Regions from separate parts of the Tibeticola sp. genome, predicted to be linked through region 2. Evidence: predicted binding sites of a transcription regulator. Region 2 holds the regulator's gene; the other holds the start of a gene.
The links. The regulator FNR, encoded in region 2, switches genes on or off when oxygen is low (the NO sensors DNR and NnrR bind a similar motif). The targets are predictions, from matches to a motif close to TTGATNNNNATCAA.
Positions count from the first base shown of each region.

Region 1: the regulator FNR is predicted to act here: its motif matches at 2,647-2,660, upstream of JHC36_RS07045 (DUF2189 domain-containing protein).

Region 1 is NZ_JAEMQB010000112.1:2,732-7,144, forward strand. Features, by position in the region: gene JHC36_RS07030 (arylesterase) at 1-286, shown strand, start outside; gene mnmH (tRNA 2-selenouridine(34) synthase MnmH) at 283-1,338, shown strand; gene JHC36_RS07040 (hypothetical protein) at 1,433-1,642, opposite strand; gene JHC36_RS07045 (DUF2189 domain-containing protein) at 1,736-2,629, opposite strand; gene JHC36_RS07050 (PLP-dependent transferase) at 2,754-4,049, opposite strand; gene JHC36_RS07055 (phosphoribosyltransferase) at 4,236-4,413, opposite strand, start outside.
Region 2 is NZ_JAEMQB010000129.1:7,205-11,617, reverse strand. Features, by position in the region: gene JHC36_RS08325 (sulfite exporter TauE/SafE family protein) at 1-169, opposite strand, end outside; gene hemN (oxygen-independent coproporphyrinogen III oxidase) at 179-1,558, opposite strand; gene fnr (fumarate/nitrate reduction transcriptional regulator Fnr) at 1,718-2,446, shown strand; gene JHC36_RS08310 (hypothetical protein) at 2,546-2,863, opposite strand; gene JHC36_RS08305 (nitrogen fixation protein FixH) at 2,923-3,177, opposite strand; gene ccoG (cytochrome c oxidase accessory protein CcoG) at 3,190-4,413, opposite strand, start outside.

The DNA of each region.
Region 1 (4,413 bases), on a different contig from region 2:
GCTCGCCATGACCAGCCTCGCTCAGGCGTCCGGCGCGCGCGTCCTGCTGCTGGGCATGCAGGTGCCGCCCAATTACGGCGCCGACTACGCGCGCCGCTTTGCCGAGGTGTTTCGTGAAGTCGCTCGCGAGCGGCGCGCGGCGCTCGTGCCCTTCTTCCTCAAAAACGTGGCGGACGTGCCCGAAGCAGCGGCGCTGTTTCAAGCCGACCAGATCCACCCCAACGAAAAAGCCCAAGCGATCATGCTCGACAACGTCTGGCCCCAACTACGAAAGCTGCTGCGATGAGTGTGCACCTGATCCCCGCCGCCGAGGCCGTGCAAAGCCTAGGCAGCTACCACACCATCATCGATGCCCGCAGCGAGTCCGAGTGGGCACACGACCACCTGCCCGGCGCCCAAAACTGGCCGTCTTTGCGCGACGAGGAGCGCGTCCGCGTGGGCACCCTCTACAAACAGGTCAGCGCCTTCGAAGCGCAGAAAATCGGCGCCGCGCTCGTCGCGCGCAACATCGCTGCGCACATCGAGCGGGAAGTGCTCGACAAACCGCGCGACTGGCGCCCGCTCATCTACTGCTGGCGCGGCGGCAAACGCAGCAACGCGCTGGCCCTGGTGCTGGGCCAGATCGGCTTTCGGGTTGGCGTGATCGAGGGCGGGTACAAGGCCTTTCGCAAAGCCATGCTCGAAGACCTCGCCGCACGCGCCGAGTGCTTGAGCTTTCGCGTCATTTGCGGCCCCACGGGTACGGGCAAGACCCGCTTGTTGCATGCCCTCGGCCGCGCCGGCGCGCAGGTGCTCGATCTCGAGGCGCTCGCCTGCCATCGCAGCTCCGTGCTGGGTGCCGTGCCGGGGCAGCCGCAGCCCAGCCAGAAACGCTTCGAGAGTCTGCTCTGGGACGCGTTGAGGCACTTCCGGCCCGAGGAGCCGGTCTACGTCGAGGCCGAAAGCAAGAAGGTCGGCAACGTGTTCGTGCCCGAGCCCTTGATTCAGTCCATGCGCCGCAGCCCCTGCGTGCGCCTGGAAATGCCTCTTTCGGGTCGCGTGGCGCTGCTGCTCGAGGATTACCCGCAACTCACCCAGGACGTCGATTACCTCTGCCGAAGGCTCGAAGCCTTGACCGTGCTGCGGGGCCGCGAACAGGTCGAACAGTGGCAAGCCGCCGCCCGGAGCGGGGCATTCGAGACGCTGGTTCGCAGCTTGCTCGCCTTGCACTACGACCCGGGTTACGAGCGATCGACCGCCCACAACTTTGCCGCCTTCGCAACCGCGCCAACGCTGGCCCTGCCCGACCCGACGGCACGCAGCTTCGACGAAGCCGCTGCGCAGTTGCTGCAGGGGTGAAGACGCAGTTTCTGGGCAAGGCCAGCCCTGCCCCAGGTGCTCGGTACATGCGGCGGCGGGCGAGCGCCCTCACCGGCCCTGATTCCGCCCCGACCTATGCCACGCTGGTGCCGGAGAGCCCACGGTCAGAGGCTTCGGCCCCGGGGGTCGCGGCGGACGCGTCGTTCGACAAGGCCGACTCGGCCCCGGCGTCATCCGGGCCGCCGTGCTTGCGCTCGGCCTTGGCCTTGAGCTTTTCCTCTTTCTTGCGCTTCTTCGCCAGCTCTTTCTGACGTTTCTCGTAGCCGTAGTTCGGGGTTGCCAATGTGCAGTTCTCGGTTGGGCCGGCGCTGAGGAGCGACTCGATGAGGCTCGATCGGTGGCGCGGCAGGGTGGTTTGGCTCTGCAATGTAGCAGTTCAGCGGGCCGCGCCCTCTTCCGCTTCTTGCCACTCGATGACATCCCGGTACGCGTGCCAGGTCGCATGGCCGAGCAGCGGGCCGGTCAACACCAGGCCCGCCCCCAGCGGCAACAGCGACACGAAGACCAACACGGCGATGAGCGCCCCCCAAAACAGCAGCACCCCCGGGTGCTCGTAAAAGACCCGGATGCTCTGGATGGCGGCCGTGATCGCATCCGTGTCCCGATCGAGAATCATCGGGATGGAAACGACAGACGTCGCAAACACGAGCAGCGCAAACACCGACCCCACCGCCAGATAAACCAGGACGAACTCCAGGTTCTCCGGGTTGAAGACGGCCTCGATCACGCCCGCCGTCGACGGCAGGCCGGTGTTGAAAAAGACCGCAAAGACCACGAGCGAAGCCCGGCCCCAGAGCAGTTCGAGCACCATGAAGACCAGCACCAGCATCCCCATGCTCTTGACGTGACCACGCCAAGCGAGGAGTGAGTCCATCAGGCGCACCGGCTCGCCGCGCTCGCGCCGGCGGCTCACCTCATAAAGACCCAGCGCCAGGAACGGCCCGACGAGCAAGCAGCCCGAGGCGATCGACATGGTGTATTCGGGCTTGGTTTGGAAGACACCGGCCAAGACCACCGCCATGGCCCAAAAACACAGCCCATAGAACAGCCCGATGCCCGGATGCGCGCGAAAGTCGGCCCACCCTCGGGTCAACCATTGCAGCGGCGAGGAAAACCCAAGCGGCCGGAACACCGCGCGCGGCCCCACGGGCGGCGGCGGGAAATAAGGCACCGGCTCCGCGTGCGCCGGACTCGCCTCGTATGGTGCGGCGCCGGTGGCTTGGCCCGACGCGGCGGTGTCGGTTTGGGTCGAAGTGAGCGTATGAGACATGTCGAGCGCCAATGCGTTTGATAAAAATCAAACATCAGCGTACGCTGATTCATGCCGGATCGACACTAGAGAAAACACCGACCCGATAAACCCATGGCCGATGCCGGCTGCGGCAGGAATGGCGTCAGCCTTGCCCGGAGTCAGCGTGGCGTTCGAGCGCTCGCAGGCCTTGCTCGAGGTCCCGCTGCAAATCCTCGACCGCTTCGAGCCCCACCGAGAAACGCACGAGCGAGCCTCGGGCCAGATGCGCCGGCCAGGGCTCGCGCAAACTTTGAATGTCGTAGGGCATCACCAAACTGACCGGCCCACCCCAGCTGTAGCCCAGGCGAAAGCAGCGCAGCGCGTCACAAAACGCATCGACCTGAGCCTGGCTGTAGCGCGCATCGAAAATCACGCTGAACAGGCCGGCGGCGCGTCCCTCGGGCCGCTGGGCGGTGCAGCACGAGGCCCGCCAATGCGCATGGCCGGGTGAGCCCTCGAGCGCCGGATGCAAGACCTGCGCAAACACATCGCTGCGGCGCGCGCACCAGCGAGCCAGCGTGCGCGCTGCGGCGTCTTGCGCGTCATAGCGCAGTTCCAAACTGGGCAGGGCGCGCAGCACGGCTTCGACATCGTTGGCCCCGACGCCGAGGCCCAGCCGCATATGGGTTTGCTCGATGCGCCGGTGCAAGACGGCATCGCGCGTCACGACGCTGCCCATGAGCACGTCTCCGCCGCCGCTGGGGTATTTCGTAAGGGCATGGACACTGAGGTCGACCCCCAGCTCCTGGCCCGCCGAACGCCCCGGCACGAGGTCAAACGGCCGAAAAGCCAGGCCCGCGCCCCAGGTGTTGTCGAGGGCGACGAGCGCGCCGGATCGATGGCTGCGCTCGACGAGTGCGACCAGGTCGGGAAACTCCATCGTCACCGAGCCCGCGGCCTCGACCCAAACCAGTCGCACGCGCGGCCCCCAGGATTCGCTCAAGGACTCGGGCCGCAAGGGGTCGTACAGCCGGTGCCCGATGCCATAGCGGGCCAACTCGTCGCGTGCCAAAGCAAGCCCGGGGCCGTAGGCATTCTGGGGCAGCAACACCTCGTCCCCCGCTGCCAAAAGGCTCAAATCCACCAGTGCAATGGCCGCGAGACCGCTGGGCGCGAGCGTGCAATGGCTCCCCCCTTCGAGGGTCGCCAGTCGCTCCTGCAGCGTGAAGCTGGTCGGCGTGCCGTGCAAGCCGTAGGTGTAGCCACGCCGGTCGCTCCAGTGCCGCGCGCGCATCGCCGCCACCGACGGAAAGAACACCGTGGAGGCTTTGAATACCCCCGGCTGCGGCGCATCGAACCCGGCCGGAGGACGGTAGGGATGATGGATCAACGCCGTCGCGAGCGACCAGCCCCGGTCCGGCGGCGCGGAACCCGTCCGTTCATCGCGTGGATCGACCATGCCCGCAGCTCCCGCGCCAGGGCCTCAGAGGCTGAGAGGGAATTGGGCGTGCCCGAAGAGGCGCCACAAAGCGCGTCCGAGTAGGCGCAAAGCACAGCCGTAGCTCGGGCTACGGCGCGCATTTGCAACGCCCTCGGGCGTGTTTTGGGACGTCAAAGCGGGCATGACCGATTCCCTCTCAGCCTCTCAGACCTTCCACTTTTCGAGCAGCTTCTCCGGCGTCATCGAGTCGTAGTACTCGAAGGGCTGATGGATCCAGGGGTTGGTCGGGAGGAACTCGACTGAATAATCGGGCGCAAAAGACGAGACGCCTTTGGTCCAGATCACCGCCGTGCGCAACTCGGTGATGGGTTGGTAGTTGGTG
Region 2 (4,413 bases):
AGGCGGAATAACCCAGAACCCGTCCCAACTGAAAGATCCACATCGCCGAGGTTCCGTGCGGTTCAGCGGCGCGCCCAATCCCGGCACACGCGGCACCACACATCGCGATGCAATGCGGCCCACCCGCGAAGCCCATCAACGCTGCGGTGGCAACTAAAGCGGTCTGCATGCCGCGGTTTTAGATGATTTTCGAAAACCGTGCCCGATTCTGGTCGGCCTGAAGATAACGATCGAACACCATCGCCACCGCGCGAACGAAGAACCAGCCCTGGGGCGTGACCACCAGGGAGTCGTTCGTCAGCCGCACCAGTCCCTGCTCCTCCAGCCGCTTGAGCGCCTCGAGCTCGGCTGAAAAATAGCTGCGGAAATCGATCAGATGCGCCAATTCGACCGACTCGAAAAGCACTTCACCCTGGCACATGATCGCCATGATGACGCTGCGCCGGAGAAGGTCGTCTCGGCTCAGCGCCAAGCCGCGCACGACGGGAAAGCGCCCATGGTCGAGATGGTCGCAATACTCTTCGAGCGTCTTGGCGTTCTGGCTGTAGCTCGCCCCCACACGGCCGATCGCCGAAACCCCGAGCGCGATCAAGTCGCAGTCCGGCTGCGTGCTGTACCCCTGAAAATTCCGGTGCAGACGCCCCTGGCGCTTGGCCACTGCCAGCGCATCGTTGGGGCGCGCGAAATGGTCCATCCCGATGTAGACGTAGCCGGCGTCAGTGAAGGCATCGAGCGAGCGCGCCAGCATCAAGACTTTGTCGGCCGCTGGTGGAAGCTCGGCGCTGTGGATGCGGCGCTGGGGCTTGAAGCGCTCGGGCAGATGCGCGTAGGCATAGAGCGCGATCCGGTCGGGCTGGATCTGGACCACCTGCTCCAAGGTGCGCTCGAAAGATTCGGGCGTCTGCCGCGGCAGACCATAAATCAGGTCGACGTTGACCGACTCGAAGCCGATTCGCCGGGCGGCCTCCATCAGGGCCGCCACCTGTTCGTAGGGTTGCACACGGTGCACCGCTTTTTGCACTTCCGGGTCGAAATCCTGCACGCCGAAGCTGATGCGATTGAAGCCCAGCGCCGCGATCTGCTCCAGGCGTGCCGCATCCACTGTGCGCGGGTCGATTTCGATGGAATACTCACCGCCCGGAACCAGCTTGAACGCCCGCCGCAACATCTGCATCAACTCGGCCAGTTCCGCGTCCGACAAAAAGGTCGGGCTGCCGCCTCCGAGGTGCAATTGCGAAACGGCCTGCCCCGGCCCGATGTGCTGGAGATGCAAATCCACCTCCCGGCTCAGATAGCGCAGATACGGCTGCGCTCGCTCGTGGTGCCGCGTGATGATCTTGTTGCACGCGCAGTAGTAGCAGAGCGATTCACAAAAAGGGATGTGCACGTACAAAGACAGCGGGGCCGTCGCCGCCACCCCGTCCCGCCGCTGGTCGAGAAAACGACCATATTCCTCCGGTCCGAAAGCTTCGACGAATCGATCGGCCGTCGGGTAAGAGGTGTAGCGAGGCCCCGGAATGTCATACCGGGCCAGAAGTTCGGGCGAGACCACACTCATGGCAAATCTTCCAAGATGAAAGTAGCCGCACTATGCCCGTTCGCTCGTGCCCTGGGCTTGATGCGCATCAAGCACGGGCGCTGGCGCGCGGCCGCATGCCAGAATAGCGCCTGTTTCGGCAAAAGTGCCATTTTCCACCCCTCTCGACCAACGACCACCATGCTGCTGAAAGCGGACACCCTCAAAGTTGCGTGCTCCAACTGCAATCTGCGTGAGCTGTGCATGCCCGTCGGCTTATCCGCAACCGAGTTGCAGCGCATCGACGACCTGGTCGCGGTGCGCCGACGCGTCAAACGCGGCGCGACGCTCTTTAGCAACGGGGAAAAATTCACCTCGCTCTACGCCATACGCACGGGATTTTTCAAGACCTGTGTGGTCACCGAAGACGGTCGAGATCAGGTCACGGGCTTCCAGATGGCCGGCGAAATCATCGGACTCGACGGCATCGTCCATGAGCATCACACCTGCGATGCGATCGCCCTCGAAGACGCCGAAGTCTGTGTAATGCCCTTTCACCGGATCGAAGAACTGTCCCGGGAAGTCGGCGCCCTGCAGCACCATGTGCACAAGATCATGAGCCGCGAGATCGTGCGCGAGAACGGGGTGATGCTGTTGCTTGGCAGCATGCGCGCCGAGGAGCGCCTCGCGGCGTTTTTGCTCAATCTGGTTCAGCGGCTCCACGCGCGTGGCTTTTCGCAGTCCGAACTGGTATTGCGAATGACCCGCGAGGAGATCGGCAGCTATCTGGGGCTGAAACTCGAAACGGTCAGCCGCACCTTCTCGAAGTTTGTCGAAGAAGGCATCTGCGACGTGCGCCAACGCCATGTGCGCATCCTCAATCCCGAAGCGCTCAAGGCCATCGTCAACAACCCGAGCTGCCGGGATTGAACGGCCAAAACTGGACCGGTCTAGGGAAAACGGCGACAACTCTGCGACGCTCACGGCTCAGCGCCGGGGAACGTCAATGAAAAAGTCACCCGCTGCAGCTCAGTGGGAAGAGGGTGACCGCTCTTGCTTCGGGCACCCGTCGGGGCGGTCCGTCGCAGGCAAAGGGCAACGATTCACCTCGAACGGCGACATCGAAAGCAGGGTTGTCAAGGCACTCGAGCCGAACGTGCAGGCCCAAAACACGAAAAACGCCAAGGTATAGACGCCGGACCGCGACAACTCGAGCCGCGCGCCCAGCCAGTGCAACTCCGTTGGATCGACGACGGCAAACACCAGCATCTCCAACACGCCGGCCATCAAAAACGACGGCCATGCGATCCACATCCACCGCTGGGCCTTGATTGAGGTTGTCTCCATCGTTTTGTACTCCTCCAAACACCGATCCGTGAGATACGACCAGCCGCGCCTCACCCAGGTTATTTTTTCGGATTCAGCACCTGCGCCGGAATGCCGGTTTGCGCGTGGTTGCGCGCAAGCTCCGCGGGTGCAATCGCTTGAGGCGAAACCGCCTCCTCCTCGGCCGGTGCCCGACCGTAATACTCTTGCTGCACCGGATCGGGGTTTTTGATGGCCAGATAGAGCGTCACGAAACTGGCGACCACGACCACTGCCGGCCCGCTGATCACCAGCCAGACATGGCCAAAACGCCACCAGGGTTGAGTCGGTTTCATCGCTGGGCTCCTTTAACGCGGAATGATAAAGACAGATTTCTCGACGACCACTTTACCGGGATGCTCCAGCGCCTCGAGCGTGAACTCGATCGGATGCGTGCCGGGCTCGGCGACCCCATAGGGAACGCGTGCGGTGACGACCACCCAACGCGCTTCGGCGGGTCCGACACTGAACACGTTTTCCGACGCCACACGGATGTCTTTGAGGCCCCGAACGTCGATCTTCACCCGTTGCGGCTCCTCACGAGCATTCATGATTTGGATGCGGTACACGTTTTCGAGCTGCCCGCCCTCGACGATGCGCGCCAAGGTCGCACGGTCGCGCACCACGTCGGCCTTGAGCGGCGGACGCAAGACCAAGGCGGTGATCATCGCCGCGAGCACCACGGTGATGATGGTCAGATAGACCAGCACCCGGGGCCGGAACATGTGGCGCACCACCTGCTCCTTCGTCCAGTGCTCGCGCATCGCATTCTCCGTGGTGTAGCGAATCAGGCCCTTCGGGTAACCCATCTTCTCCATCACGCCGTCGCACACGTCGATGCACGCCGCACAGCTGATGCATTCGTATTGCAGGCCGTTGCGGATGTCGATCCCGGTCGGGCAAACCTGCACACACAAAGTACAGTCGATGCAGTCACCGAGACCCAGCGCCTTCGGGTCGGCTTTGCGAGGACGCGGCCCACGCGGCTCTCCGCGCTCGGCGTCGTACGAGACGATGAGCGTGTCCTTGTCGAACATGGCGCTTTGGAAACGCGCATAGGGGCACATGTACTTGCACACCTGCTCGCGCATGTAGCCGCCGTTGCCGTAGGTGGCAAAACCGTAGAAAAACACCCAAAAGGTTTCCCACGGCCCCATGTTCCAGGTCAGAAACAGATGGCCCAGCTCACGAATCGGGGTGAAATAGCCGACGAAGGTGAAGCCCGTCCACAGACCGACTGCGATCCAAGCAAGTTGCTTGGCGGCTTTGCGCAGGAACTTCTCGAGCGACATCGGCGACTGGTCGAGACGCATGCGCGCACTGCGGTCGCCTTCGATCTTGCGCTCGATCCACATGAAGATCTCGGTATAGACCGTCTGCGGACACGCGTAACCACACCACTGACGCCCCGCGATCGCTGTGAACATGAACAGCGACATGGCGGAGAGGATCAGCAAGCCCGTCAGGAAGATGAAGTCCTGCGGGTAGATGACGAGACCAAAGATGTAGAAGCGCCGCGCCCCCAGGTCGAA